Regions from separate parts of the Effusibacillus consociatus genome, predicted to be linked through region 2. Evidence: riboswitches for the same ligand, from Rfam matches in the RefSeq annotation. Region 2 holds a riboswitch; each other region holds the start of a gene.
The links. A riboswitch is a leader RNA that binds a small molecule or an ion and turns the genes downstream of it on or off. The one in region 2 is predicted to bind cyclic di-AMP.
Positions count from the first base shown of each region.

Region 1: linked by a shared signal. The riboswitch ahead of ACFO8Q_RS01665 (3D domain-containing protein) and the one ahead of ACFO8Q_RS22590 (hypothetical protein) in region 2 are both predicted to bind cyclic di-AMP.
Region 3: linked by a shared signal. The riboswitch ahead of ACFO8Q_RS11080 (C40 family peptidase) and the one ahead of ACFO8Q_RS22590 (hypothetical protein) in region 2 are both predicted to bind cyclic di-AMP.
Region 4: linked by a shared signal. The riboswitch ahead of ACFO8Q_RS03115 (NlpC/P60 family protein) and the one ahead of ACFO8Q_RS22590 (hypothetical protein) in region 2 are both predicted to bind cyclic di-AMP.

Region 1 is NZ_JBHSHC010000013.1:15,241-18,716, reverse strand. Features, by position in the region: gene ACFO8Q_RS01670 (glycosyltransferase) at 1-988, opposite strand, end outside; gene ACFO8Q_RS01665 (3D domain-containing protein) at 1,119-1,745, opposite strand; cyclic di-AMP (ydaO/yuaA leader) riboswitch at 1,753-1,922, opposite strand; gene ACFO8Q_RS01660 (aminotransferase class I/II-fold pyridoxal phosphate-dependent enzyme) at 2,021-3,476, opposite strand, start outside.
Region 2 is NZ_JBHSHC010000154.1:104,095-107,570, forward strand. Features, by position in the region: gene ACFO8Q_RS22585 (ATP-binding protein) at 1-558, opposite strand, end outside; cyclic di-AMP (ydaO/yuaA leader) riboswitch at 1,119-1,280, shown strand; gene ACFO8Q_RS22590 (hypothetical protein) at 1,390-1,797, shown strand; gene ACFO8Q_RS22595 (potassium-transporting ATPase subunit F) at 1,959-2,036, shown strand; gene kdpA (potassium-transporting ATPase subunit KdpA) at 2,068-3,476, shown strand, end outside.
Region 3 is NZ_JBHSHC010000093.1:43,350-46,825, forward strand. Features, by position in the region: gene ACFO8Q_RS11070 (Crp/Fnr family transcriptional regulator) at 1-597, shown strand, start outside; gene ACFO8Q_RS11075 (alpha/beta hydrolase) at 701-1,507, shown strand; cyclic di-AMP (ydaO/yuaA leader) riboswitch at 1,583-1,715, shown strand; gene ACFO8Q_RS11080 (C40 family peptidase) at 1,721-2,413, shown strand; gene ACFO8Q_RS11085 (hypothetical protein) at 2,531-2,821, shown strand; gene accB (acetyl-CoA carboxylase biotin carboxyl carrier protein) at 3,034-3,476, shown strand, end outside.
Region 4 is NZ_JBHSHC010000016.1:38,475-41,950, forward strand. Features, by position in the region: gene ACFO8Q_RS03105 (putative amidoligase domain-containing protein) at 1-191, shown strand, start outside; gene ACFO8Q_RS03110 (YheC/YheD family endospore coat-associated protein) at 230-1,321, shown strand; gene ACFO8Q_RS03115 (NlpC/P60 family protein) at 1,404-2,168, opposite strand; cyclic di-AMP (ydaO/yuaA leader) riboswitch at 2,173-2,297, opposite strand; gene ACFO8Q_RS03120 (hypothetical protein) at 2,441-2,608, opposite strand; gene miaB (tRNA (N6-isopentenyl adenosine(37)-C2)-methylthiotransferase MiaB) at 2,782-3,476, shown strand, end outside.

The DNA.
Region 1 (3,476 bases), on a different contig from region 2:
GGCAAAGCATGACAGGGCTTTGCGCAGGGATTAAAGCACCACACTCATTTATTCCTATCCTTGAGGCTCCGATCACTTCCGGCAGGCCACCGACATTCGTTGCAATTACAGCTACCCCTTCGCGCATGGCCTCTAACACCGCCAACCCGAAACCTTCCCGATGGGAACTCTGTACGTAAAGATCAAATCCCGGGATCAATTGAGAAGCTTCCTCTACAGATCCCAACCAGCGAATCCGGGCTGCAAGATCGGAACAAAGCTCCTGTAACTCCTCTTTCTGCGGGCCATCACCGATAATTACGAGATAGGCCTCGTGCCCGAGATTGGTTAGCATCCGAAAAGCAAGCAGAAGATCCGCAACCCCTTTTTCCGGGATAAGACGAGCAATCGTACCGATCACAGCGACATTCTGCGGGACTTTCATCAAGTTTCGGGCTTCCGTTCGGCTGATCCGCTGTTTTGTGGGCGCCAGACCATTGTATACGATAGAGATTTTATCCGTACGCCGAACAATCTGCTGCTGCAATTGCTCAGCCAATGCATTAGAAACAGCGATGTAACGATCTGTCTGGCTTGAGAGCTTTCTTTCGATCGTAACGAATGTCGATCGCAGAATACGATTTGCGGGTTGGATAAAATTATGCACCGTGCAGATCAGGCGAGGCTTTCGCTTTGCCAATGCGGCTGCCGTTCTCCCGATCAGGGCCGATTTTGCTCCATGCATATGAAGGATGTCAATTGGATGTCTTTCAAGCTGCTGCCGAAGAGCGATGACAGATCGCATGTCCTCCCAGGGTTTTACACCGTCTTTCACTTCCAAAGCGATCTTGTGAACCCGCGAAGGCAATTGGCAAAATAACGCAGACTCTTCGGGGCATGCTACGATCGGCTCAATCTGATCGTGCGGCATCCCCCAGATAAGTTGTTTTACATGCTCCCGCATGCCTCCATCAGCCGGTCGAACGACATGCATGACTCGGATCGGCATCTGCTAATCACCTCGGACGCACCTTTTATCCAGTTAGAATACCCTTGCCTGTGGAAAATATTTCATTCACTGCTTTTCGGAGGCAATAAAAAAAGGCCTGCATGGGCAGACCCCAATATCCGGATTCGAGTTATTTCCCGAGAATCCGCACTTGAACGTTTTGAACTCCAAAATTCTTCAGGCTTTGTGCATCTGCATTGATATAAATATCAATTCGATTTCCGCGAACCGCCCCGCCAATGTCTTCAGCGACAGCCATGAAACCATTGGCCGGAAGATTCGGATGCTGGTAGCCTGAAACCCATACTCGTGTTCCCAGTGGAATCACTTTTGGATCCACTGCGATTACTCCTTGTCTTACAGTCGTCCCCGTATAAGTCTTGCCACCATATTTCCAGTTAATGTTGGCTGGACCATAAGCGGTGGCTTTCATTGTTAAAGACCCGGATCCGGTGGAAGAGGTTTGTTTGGGTGGAACGGACGCTTTCGGTTCGGACATTCCGCTGCGGCTCGCCAGAACCGGAGCGACTTGCGTCGGCTGCTGACCCGAGTTCTCTGCAGGCTCACCATTGTCTGTTTGTTGCACCGCTTGCTGTGATTCCGTTGTTGGTTGCCGGTTGTCGGCCTCGGCTTTGGCAGCACTTGATTCAGCGGGTTGGGCTTGACTGTTCCAGGCTCCATTCACCGTGAAACCGCTCACGAGCAATGCAGATACGATAAGGGCACCCAGTGATCCCTTTTTCCAAGGAAATTTCATATTCAATTTCGACACTCCTTCCAAGCCTCCGAAGTTAGCTGACGGGTTCGGGAGAAGGTTCCCGCGCGAATCCAGGGAACTTATTCCCCGCTGATCGCGATTCACCCCATTTAACCGGTTCCTCCGTACGCATGCTTTTTTTACCAAAAACCGGATGCGATTCGGCTTGCCAAATTCCCGTCTATTCTACTAGGGTTCATGAAAAGAGTCATTAGTGGATTGTTGGAAAAAAACGTCCGGAAATTCCCTCCGGACGTTAGACGACTTGTTACACGTTATACTTTGACGACTTTCACCAACTCGATGTCGGGGTCATCCGGTCCTTGAACCGGCAGGCCCGCTTTGATGTGTTCCCGAATGTAGTCAATATTCTCTTTTGTGACGATTTCACCGGGCAAAAGAATCGGAATCCCCGGCGGGTAGACCATTACCAATTCGGCAAACGTTCTTCCGACCGCCTCATCGAATGGTACCACTTCCGTCTCGGAATAAAAAGCTTCACGCGGGGACATTGCCAGTTTCGGGATCTCCGGAAGGTGAACTTGAACAATCTGTTTGCCCGCTTGGTACACATGACGTTCCGCAATTCTGCGCAGCGCTTTTAAGAGGGCATCAACTGTTTCTTTTGTATCCCCGACCGTGACGATGCACAGGATGTTATACAGGTCGGACAGTTCCACTTCAATGTTGAATTCTTCCCGCAGCACACGTTCCACATCGTGTCCGCTGATTCCCAGGTCTTTGACTGAAATCGTCAGCTTCAGAGGATCCATATCATAAATCGAAGAATTGTGCAGGATCTCTCTCCCAAAACAATAAAGTCCTTCCATCTTGTTAATCTCATCCCTTGCATATTCAGCAAGGGAAATGGCTTCCTCCAACATTTCGTGTCCGTGAATCGCCAGGTTTTTGCGTGCCGTATCAAGCGAAGCCAACAGCAAATACGAAGTGGACGTAGTCGTCAGCATGGACAAGATCGATTGGACATGATCCGGATTGACCAGACCTTCTTTTACATTCAAAACCGAACTTTGTGTCATGGAGCCACCCAGCTTGTGAACGGAGGTTGCCGCCATGTCCGCCCCGGCCTGCATAGCGGAGAGAGGCAGTTTTTCGTGAAAATGAATATGCACTCCGTGCGCCTCGTCGACCACTACAGGCACTCCCCGATCGTGAGCCAATTCGACAATCGATTTCAAGTCGCAGGAAATGCCGAAATAAGTGGGGTTAATGAGCAATACCCCCTTTGCGTCAGGGTGTTCATCAAGAGTTCGGCGAACCGTATCATAAGAAACCCCATGCGCTATCCCGAAGTTCGGATCCAGTTCCGGATGCATGAATACCGGTTCCGCTCCGGACAGAATAATAGCAGCCGAAACTGATTTATGGACGTTGCGAGGCACAAGAATTTTGTCTCCCGGTCCGACCACGGACATAATCATCGTGATGATCGCACCGGTTGTCCCTTGCACGGTAAAAAATGTATAGTCAGCGCCAAATGCTTTTGCAGCAAGCTCCTGAGCGTCCCGAATAATTCCCTTCGGACTATGGAGATCGTCAAGCGGCGCGATATTGATCAAATCAATCGAAAGTGCGTTAGATCCGACAAAATCACGGAATTCGCTCGCCATCCCGGTGCCTTTCTTGTGACCCGGAATGTGGAATTGGATCGGATCCCTTTTTGCATGTTCCAAAAGCGCTGTGAAAAGTGGTGTACGCTCTTGTTCTTTT
Region 2 (3,476 bases):
ATTCTCTTGGTTGTGTTCGGAGCGATCGGCAGACCGATGAGCAAGCGCCAGGTTGTTCCGGTCACCTGCCAAGTAGATGGCGATTTCTGAGTTCAGGGTTTTTGAAACTTGTCGGGAAAAATGGTCCAGCATAGAATCGATGTCCGCTATCGCGCTCATCTGCTTACTAAGCGCGTATAGTGCAGCGGTGTGTGCCTCCCTTTGCTTGGAATAGATGGCCTGCTGCTTCAGCTTGGCCGCCAGGCTGGCCGTTAATGCTGCGACTGCCAAATAAACGCCGAATGAAACCAGATAGCGCAAGTCTGCCACGGTAAAGCTCAAGACAGGAGGCACGAAGAAGAAATCGAAGGCTAAAACACCCAGGATTGCCGCGTAGAAAGCAGGACGCAGTCCCCCGAAGACGGCATTGATAAGAACCGGGAGTAAATAGATAAGGGCAATATTGACCAAATCAAAAGCAAGACCAAACGGTTTTAATACCATGGTCATGAGAGCGATCAGCAAAGTCGTGCTTACGTACGGTCGCAACGAAATCCATACCGCATTCCATTTATGCATAGCAAAACACATCCTGCTCTTTTTTGTGTCTCTCCTCTCTAGGTTACTGTAAAAAAAGAGTAAAATAAACCGGTACTAGGCGTAAAAAATTCGTAAAAATGATTGAGAAACCTCAAAATAATGAGTAAATACGAGAATAATGAAGATCTGCTGCCAGGGTCATGAATTCCCAAACATAAAGCACTCTTTTTAAGCGGATATACAATATGCTTCACTTTACAGTTTTTTTATCTCGGAGTAACATACGTCCATGAATTGAATTGTTTTTCATTTACAGTTGCTTAATTGTGACTCAGGAACAAGAGGAAACCAACTACGGATCAGTGCTTGTGTGAGAGCAAGGCAACCGGATCCGGAAGGGATGAATTCCCCCGTTTATACGAAGCTTAAGCAGGGGCAGGGCGACTCTCACCGCCCGAATCCGTAAGGAAAACTCGTAAATGCGGAAGCAGCCCTTTTCAAAAGTGTGGCCCTTGTAGAGAGAGGATGATGAAGCTTGTGATCGTAAGTTTCGACCACAGTGCTTATGCCTCTGTGGTGTTTCGTGAACATGATAATCATCGTTTCAATCGCTGAATTCTTCGATTAACACGAAGGAGCGGGGGAACCAATCGAAGCCGGTCTTGTCGGCTTCATGGGGTGAATCGCCGGTAAATCCGGCGTAGGGCGACTCTTACGCCCGAATCCGACAGCTAACCTCGTAAGCGTCTTTAAGAGAGGCAACAATTGTCGTGATTAGACACGGTGTTTTTTCGTGCCTAAGAAGCTGACGAAGAGTTCCTCTTCGAAAGCTTCTTTTTTGTTGCCTGAACAAGGTGGAGGGGATCGATCATGGAAGCTCACGATGAGTTTATACTCGTCTCTGCGCCCAACAAAACCGGGGGGCAGTTTATCAAAACGTTGCAAATCAAAAAAATGCTTTTTGCCGCGATTACGAATAATGATACCGAAAGATCAAGATTGGTGCATTTGGGAGTAAAAAACATCCTGTCGGTCGATACTACAGACCGAGAAACCTGGCTTATTCCAGAGCTCCCGGTGGGTAAGGTGTTCTTGTTTGAGTTAAGTTTGCCCTTGATCTGCAGATACATTCAGATCTGCCGTTCATGGACAGACAAGTCGATCTATGTCATCACCGGAAGCAGCAATGCAAGAATGGTCTACAAAGGACTTGGTGCCAATTACGTCATTCACACCCAAAGTGATGATGTTTCGTTTCTGCTTGATAAAGAAGGCTGAATCCGTTAAAGAAATTCATACCTGATAGTTGTTCCAGAGGAGGGTTGATCATTCATGATGGATATCGCGATGGTATTGACTTTAGCTGGCGCGTATGGATTGTTTTGCTTATTTTTGGCTTGGTGCGGACGGGTTGCAGGTGAATCGGGGGGAGAACACTCATGATCGTCGTTATTACTTTTACGGTTTTTATATTTTTGTATCTCATTTTTGCCTTGGTGAATCCGGAAAAATTTTAATCTTAATGAAACGTCTTGAGGAGGGCATAAAATGGCCATTTTGCAACTGGCAGCGGTCATTCTGATTTTAGTTTTGCTGGTCAAACCGTTGGGAACGTACATCTTTCACGTGTTTTCCAATCAGCCCAACCGGATGGATCGCGTATTCGGACCGGTCGAGAAGTTGATCTACGGGCTGACCGGTTTGAAAAACCGCGCCGAAATGAACTGGAAACGGTACACACTCAGTTTGATATTAACCAACGTAATTTTGGTGGCGGTTAGTTACTTCATTTTACGCATCCAGAAAGGATTGCCATTAAACCCAAATGGTATTGACAACATGGAGGCGACGCTATCCTTCAACACCGTAATCAGTTTTATGACAAATACAAACTTGCAGCACTACAGCGGTGAAACGGGTCTGTCCTATTTTTCACAAATGGCTGTCATTATAATGATGATGTTTACATCGGCGGCATCCGGCATCGTCGTAGCGATTGCATTCATTCGCGGCTTGACAAGCAAAGGGAAAACGCTCGGCAACTTCTTCACCGATTTTGTCAAAGCGCATACCCGTCTGCTCATCCCGATGGCGATCATCGTGACGCTGGCGCTTGTGGCTTTAAAGGTGCCGCAAACGCTTAGTCCGACCGTTCAAGCGACAACGCTTGAAGGCGGGACGCAACAAATCGCGATCGGTCCGGTGGCTTCCCTCGTATCGATCAAGCACCTGGGAACGAATGGGGGAGGATTCTTCGGTGCCAATTCGTCGCATCCGTTTGAGAATCCGAATCCGCTGACGAACGTGATTGAAATGCTGTCGATGTGGTGTATTCCGGCCGCATTGACGTATACATTCGGCAGATTCGCGCGAAATCAAAAACAAGGATGGGTCATCTTCAGCGCGATGCTTATCTTGTTTGTCGCCTTCCTCTCGGTTGTGTACACGTCGGAATTGCGGGGGAACCCGGCACTGAATGCGCTCGGAATCGACGCTTCGCAAGGAAGCATGGAAGGCAAGGAAGTCCGGTTCGGGATTGCGCAGTCGGCCTTGTTTACAACGGTTACGACCGCGGCGACAACCGGTTCCGTCAATAACATGCACGACACGCTTACGCCACTGGGCGGTCTTGTGCCGCTGGCGCAAATGATGCTAAACTGCGTGTTCGGCGGCGACGGGGTCGGGTTGGTGAACATGCTGATGTATGCGATATTGGGCGTCTTCCTTTGTGGACTGATGGTCGGCCGTACGCCCGAATTCTTGGGGCGAAAAATCGAAGCCCGGGAAATGAAACTAGTCGCCATCGCTATTTTAGCTCACCCGCTTATTATTTTGGCGCCCTCGGCAATCGCCTTTTTGACGGATTTGGGGAAAGGGGCCATCAGCAATCCCGGCTTCCATGGCATCTCGCAGGTACTGTATGAATATACGTCTTCCGCCGCGAACAACGGTTCCGG
Region 3 (3,476 bases), on a different contig from region 2:
AGTCAACCTTCTGTCGTACCAAAAAGAAACTTTATTTTTACCCCCGATGAACCGAGCAACGCAGTATATTTGTTAAAAAAAGGCCGGGTTCGAATTTCCCGGCTTTCCGATACAGGGAAACACTTTACACTGGTGATTTTGGAACCGGGTGCGATCTTTGGGGAAAGTGCGATTTTTGGCGATGAACCGCGCAAGTACTATGCGGAAGCGCTTGATGATGCTTATATTTGTGCGATCAACAAGCACGAGTTCGAGAAAATCATTTCCCGCAACCCGATGATTTCTTTGCGGCTGGCACACATTGTGGAACAGAGATTGGAAGAAGTACAGGAACAAATCGAGAATCTCGTTTTCTATGACGTCCAAACCCGATTGGCCCGGCTGCTGCTGAAATTGGCAGATCTGCACGGGCAACGGGTGGATGGCGGAGTGAAAATCGGGATTCGACTGACACATGAGGATATGGCAAGCCTGATCGGATCCACGCGGGAAACCACCAGTAAAATACTGAATGAGTTTAAAACGGCAGGCCATATCGATGTCGAAAAGCGACACATTGTTCTGCTGGATCAGAAAGCACTTGCGGATATGCACTAATATTGTGTGACGAGAGAGTCGGGGAAATTCCCCCGGCTCTTTTTGTTGCAGGAATTTCAGAAAATTCCTCGAATAATGTCATGATACAAAAGGAGGACGGGACATGGAGGGACTACATTTTCAACAATGGATTCCGGAAGGCTCCACTGGGGTAGCAATATTACTTATTCATGGGGCAGGGGAACACAGCGGCCGGTATGAACACGTGATCAACTGGTTTCTCGCCAGGAATATTGCAGTTTTTGCCGGAGATCTGCCTGGATTCGGACAGTCCCCGGGTACACGCGGCCATATTGATCGATTCTCCGATTACACTGACTGCGTACGAAACTGGCTGACAGAAACAAAAAATACTGTAGGGGACACGTCTGTGTTTCTTTTTGGACACTCAATGGGGGGATTGGTAACGGTTCGCTTTTTGCAGGAGCCGGATGCGGGTAATCTGCCGATCAAAGGAGTGGTGTTGAGTTCTCCATGCCTCAGGTTAAAGATGCAGGTTCCCCAATGGAAACGGAACCTGGCAGGGGTGCTTGGAAGATTGACGCCTCGCCTGCGAATGCCCAATGGCATTGCTGCTGCGGATGTATCCCGTTCGCTTGACGTGGTGAAAAAATATTCCGAAGATCCCTATAACGAGTCCCGGGTTTCAATCAGATGGTTTGAAGAATTGCAGGTGGCGATGCAGCAGGCGATGCTCCAAGCAAGCAGAATTCAACAGCCGCTGCTGCTCCTGCAGGCGGGTGCCGACCGAATTGTGGATCCGGAAGCAGCTATTCCGTTTGTTGAGAAAGCCGGCTCGCGGGATAAGAAGTTAAAGATCTATCCGGGATTGTATCATGAGTTGGTGAACGAACCGGAAAAGGAAGAGGTTTTGACAGATATTCTAGAGTGGATCAACAAAAGAAAATAGGTCTAAAGTACTACTGTCATTCGGACCAAAGTCTATTGAAGTTCGACATCATTCGTGATATTTTTTAAAAGATTAGTAGAAATATTGCCGAATCTGACAGTGTTTGTCAGTACGGGGGACCTACTTTATGGGGTGAATCGCATTTTTTGTGAAGGGTACCTCAACCCGAACCCGACAACTAACCTCGGAGGCTTCAGGAGGAATCGAATCAAATTGAATAAGTTTCTGAAGGCACTTGTATTTGCAGGGACAATTGTTACTGTCTCCCTTGGCGCTTCAAATGCGGAAGCTGCTACAAAGTACGGGGAAAAGCTGCTGGAAAAAGGCTCACAAGGATCAGAAGTTGTTGCCTTACAGCAAGACTTGAGGATTTTGGGATATTTCACATATCCTTCAAACACCGGTTACTATGGTGAGATCACTGAAGGTGCTGTGAAAGCATTCCAAAAGGATCACGGGATTCAAGAAACGGGCAAAGTCGGGCCGACTACCGCCCCACAAATTGAGGAAGCGGCCGCAAAGAAAGCGGAGGAGTTGAAACAAGCTCAATCAGCCAACGCGGATGCTGCAGAAACCGCAAAACAATTTGTCGGTGTTCCGTATGCTTGGGGAGGTTCCAGTCCATCAGGATTTGACTGTTCCGGATTTGTCCGTTATGTGTTTGCACAGAAAGGCATTGAACTGCCGCGCACATCGCAAGCAATGTTCGAACAAGGCTCTGCTGTTTCGGAACTGCAGCCGGGAGATCTGGTGTTTTTCACGACATACGCGCAAGGAGCTACCCACGTTGGCATTTATATCGGGGATCAGCAGTTTATTTCGGCAACCAGTTCCCACGGGGTAAAGATTGACAGTTTCAGCAGTTCGTACTGGGGACCCCGCTATATTGGAGCAAAACGCATCTAATTACAAGCCAGTCGGATTTCCGACTGGCTGCTCTATTTTTGTGCTTTCAATGGAACCCATTTTTTGTCCGGGTACATAGACTGGAAGAGACACCTTTGAGAAAAGGGGGTTGTTCCATTGTGGAAATATGTATCGATTGCACTGGTAAGCGGGCTGATTCTCTACTTGGTGAATTCTACGGGCCGTATCTACCATGAGTTGTTATCGGAGCTTCTGCCGCAAGTCGCGGAAGAAAACCGGCATAACATCCAATATGATATGATCCACTCTCTGGTGGAGAACCGGACTCTACGGCTCACAATGGTTCTCCCGGTGGCTTTTCTTTGCACGTTCATTCTGCTGCCCTATGATTTGGCGAAAGGGTGGCATTGGATTGAATTGAAAATTGTGAGATTTCTGCAAAAGTGACATGCCTGTTTTATAAAGGCATGTCATTTTATTTGGGTTAACTCATATGCATTAGGATTCGATTTCGATTTCAAAGTCAAAAAGTTGAGGGGTTAATTTTTTACTCTTGTTTTTTTATTCGCTGAATTGTAATATTCATGTAAAGACATTGTAAAATTCGGAACTTAAATTCCGAAATTCGGAACGAACGTGAAACCGGAGGACAATTCAAAATGTTGAAGTTGAATGAAATTCGTGAGCTTGTACGGTTAATTGATGAAACTTCCGTGACCGAACTGAATCTCGAAGCGGCTGGGACGAAGCTGGTGATAAAAAAGGAGTTGAGTGTTGCGGCTCCGCTGGTGATACCATCCGTGAACGCAGAATATACGACATCTTCACCTATCAACCCGGTCGTTGTTACACCTGCAGAAACTCCCGTTACTGTTGAGAAAGTTACGAAAAAGAAAGCGGATACACCGGTAGAGGACCCGACATTGCATAAAATAGTATCCCCTATGGTGGGTACTTTCTACCAAGCTTCGGCACCTGACGCGGAGCCATTTGTGAAAGTCGGTTCAAAAGTAACGGACAAGACAGTGGTCTGTATTCTGGAAGCGATGAAATTAATGAACGAAATTGAAGCGGACGTACGAGGTGAAATCGCTGCCGTTCT
Region 4 (3,476 bases), on a different contig from region 2:
GTCCTTACTTTGAGGAAATTTGGCAGGATATCGAAGATACCAGTATGTATGAAACATATGAAGAATATCTCGATATTATATCGACTATGGTACGCAACGGGGAAACATGGAATGAATTAAGTGATATCAAACGTGCATGGGGGATTCAATACAGCAAGTCGCTGCGCACAGGTCGGTCGAGTCGAACATAGTCTGTAGGATGGGGACGCCTATGAAAGGATGAAACTTGATGATTGTTGGGATTCTGACCGCCAAATTGATTGAACGGGGGACTCTTCGCAATATTACCCGAATGGGAAAAAGACTGCGAATCCCTGTCTATGTGCTGCCGATTGATGGAATCGATTTGGATAATCAAATCTGTGTAGGTTATAAGTGGAACGGTACATGGGAAAAAACTATATGCCCGCTCCCCACCGTAATTTATAATCGGATCCTTGCCAGGCGAGTGGAACAAAGTTTTGAAGTGCAGCAATTGCTGCAAGGGTTTGGAAACCTTGGAATACCCGTTTTTAATCCTGGGTATTTTGACAAAGGAGAGCTCTATAAAATTGTTGGAAGCCACCCGGAAACCTGCCATCTGCTTCCCGAAACCGAAGACTTGCAATCCCCCTTGCATTTGAAACAAATGCTTGAAACGTATGGGCAACTGTATGCAAAACCTGTCCAAAGCTATGCGGGGAAAGGGATTTTGCGGATTGAGCATACTCAGAACGGCGTATTGGTAAACTCTCATGTAAATGGAAGACAATCGATTCAAAATGCGAGTATTGGAAGATTATACGAAAAGCTGTCAGTCAGCCGCAGATATAAAAAATACGTTCTTCAAAGGGGCGTATCCTTAGCAAAGGTAGACGGGCACATGTATGATCTTCGTGCCCTGGTCCAGAAAAATCGCAGGGGGGAATGGTCGGTTACAGGAATTGGCGCCCGCGTAGCTCCGCAATTTGGAATCGTAACACATGTCCCGAATGGGGGAGTCATTCGGGGAGCGGAAGAAGCATTGGTCGCTACCTTTAATGAAAAAGGATTTTACATTCTGGAAGATGTGAAGGAATGCGCACTTAAGCTTGCAAAAGTAATTGAAGAAGAGACACCCGGAATTCTGGGAGAAATGTCTATGGACATTGGTGTAGATGAATGGGGAAGACCGTGGTTTTTTGAGGCAAATGCAAAGCCAGGAAGATTTGATGAACCTGACATTCGGAAATTATCAATCCAACGAATTTTAGAATTTTGTTGGTATTTATCACATAAAAAAATCGTTGACGGGGAACCGGCCATAAGTTCCCGTATAATGCTGAAAGACAAGTTACCATAAGTTATTAAAATGTCTACTATATAGGGAAAGAAAAACCTAGGTTTCCGGAAAACCTAGGTTTTTTAGTGAAGGTATACAATTTTTAAGGCTTTTCAACTTTTCTTTGTGGAGGAAGTACATATTTTTCAGGGATTACTGGATCCTTCGCTTCGTGTCCAGGGATCGTCCGGCCTGGAGTCCACGCTCCTTCCGGAAGCACCCGGCGGGCAGTATAGAAGTGTTCTCCCCACCAGTAATCAAAGTTGTTCACAATACCGATAGCTGTCGGGTTCCCGTCACCACGAGTTCCGATTACGACGGGTTCCCCGTTTAACATCCCCATGAAGATCGCCACATGTCCAATATACTTGCCATTTTCATCTTTTTTCCACCATGTGAGGATATCTCCGGGACGAAGCTTGTCCGCTCCTTGAATCTGCCACTTGCCGTTTACTTTTCGAGCATACACGCCGTCGACCCTTTCACCGACAGAGTTGTATTTTCGTGCAACTTCTGTCATTTTAAAGCCAAAGTCACCGTAAACCAACTTCGTGAATTCGGAGCAGTCGACAATACCATTTCTGCGGTAAGAATCAACTCCATGGCCGTACACCATATATCCGTTTTCCATATACCAGATGGCACGTTCAATCACTTGGTCAGCCAAACTGCCGTCAATGCTCTTGTACTTTTCCCGGTATTGGCGAATTTTCACCAGTTCGTCTCTTTGGTAATCATCCATATACTTGTTGTACTTTTCGATTGCTTCACTTGGTGACATGGTGCCATTATGCGCAGCCGAAACAGGGCTTGCAATCGATGCAGCCATACCGAAGGCAAGCAAAGACAATAAAATCTTTGATTTCACTCCTATCCTCTCCCTTTGAAGCCTGCGAGGTTAGCTGACGGGTTCGGTCAAGGGATAGCCCGACCACAACGTGGTTTCACCCCAAAATGGATCCCCCGCGCTCATTGTGAGCTTCGGCTTAATTTGTTTGATACCCTTAAAAGCCTAACACAGTCGTTTTGGGAGAGTCAGCCCTCAAAGTATGGAATTCCACCTATAACTTGGAAATGGCAGTGTTTATTCCCGCACTTAAAAAACCACCCGAAACAGATCGGGCGGAAATAGCGGGTGTCCTATTCGCGTTGGGCTGCTTCCGGTTCGCTGTCCGGATTCTTGTCATCCAGCTGCCAAGCGTCCCGGTTGCCGAAATAGGCATTGGTCAGTTCTTCCGAGATTTCCACATCCTGATTTCGGCCAGTCATCATTCTTCTGATTCCTTCTAAAACATTGCGGCTTCGCATTCTCCATCACCTTCCTCTAGGCATGGTAAAATTTTTCTCCTATTCGTAGTATTTGATTCAGCGCCCGCACCTATGCTATAATCGGTATACCCCCGTAAAGACGGGGTTTTTTTCTGCGGAAATCACCAGTGTTAGTCAACTATAGATACTATTTGGAGGAAGGGAGTGTCACCATGAGCGATTTGCTGCAATTGGAAGACTTCACCCAACAGCAAGGAGATATGCATCGTCCAACGCCGGTTGAACGTGAAAGTGTGGATTATCGGGCTCTCGCCAAAAATGTAGGACAAATTGGAGAAGGCAAAAAATATCACATTAAGACATACGGATGTCAAATGAACGAGCATGATACGGAAATCATGGCGGGTATGCTTGAAGAAATGGGTTACAAATCAACACCGAATCATGAAGAGGCCGATTTTATCCTATTTAATACTTGTGCGGTTCGAGAGAACGCTGAAGATAAAGTATTTGGTGAAATCGGTCGCCTGAAGCCGCTTAAGAACCGCAATCCGGAATTGATCCTCGGGCTGTGCGGATGCATGGCGCAGGAAAAAGTCGTTCAGGAATTGGTGGCAAAAACGTACCCTTGGGTTGATATCGTGTTTGGAACGCATAATCTCCACCAGTTGCCGGAACTTATGGACAGGGCACGAAATTCGCAAGAAACGATTTTTGAAGTGTGGGAGAAAGCGGGAGACGTTGTCGAAAACCTGCCGAAACTCCGCAAAGAAGGAATCCGTGCCTGGGTGAATATTCAGTATGGTTGCAACAAATTCTGCACGTACTGTATCGTTCCCTATACTCGCGGGCGTGAACGCAGCAGACTCTTGGAAGATGTCGTAGCGGAAGTGAAAGAGCTGGCTGC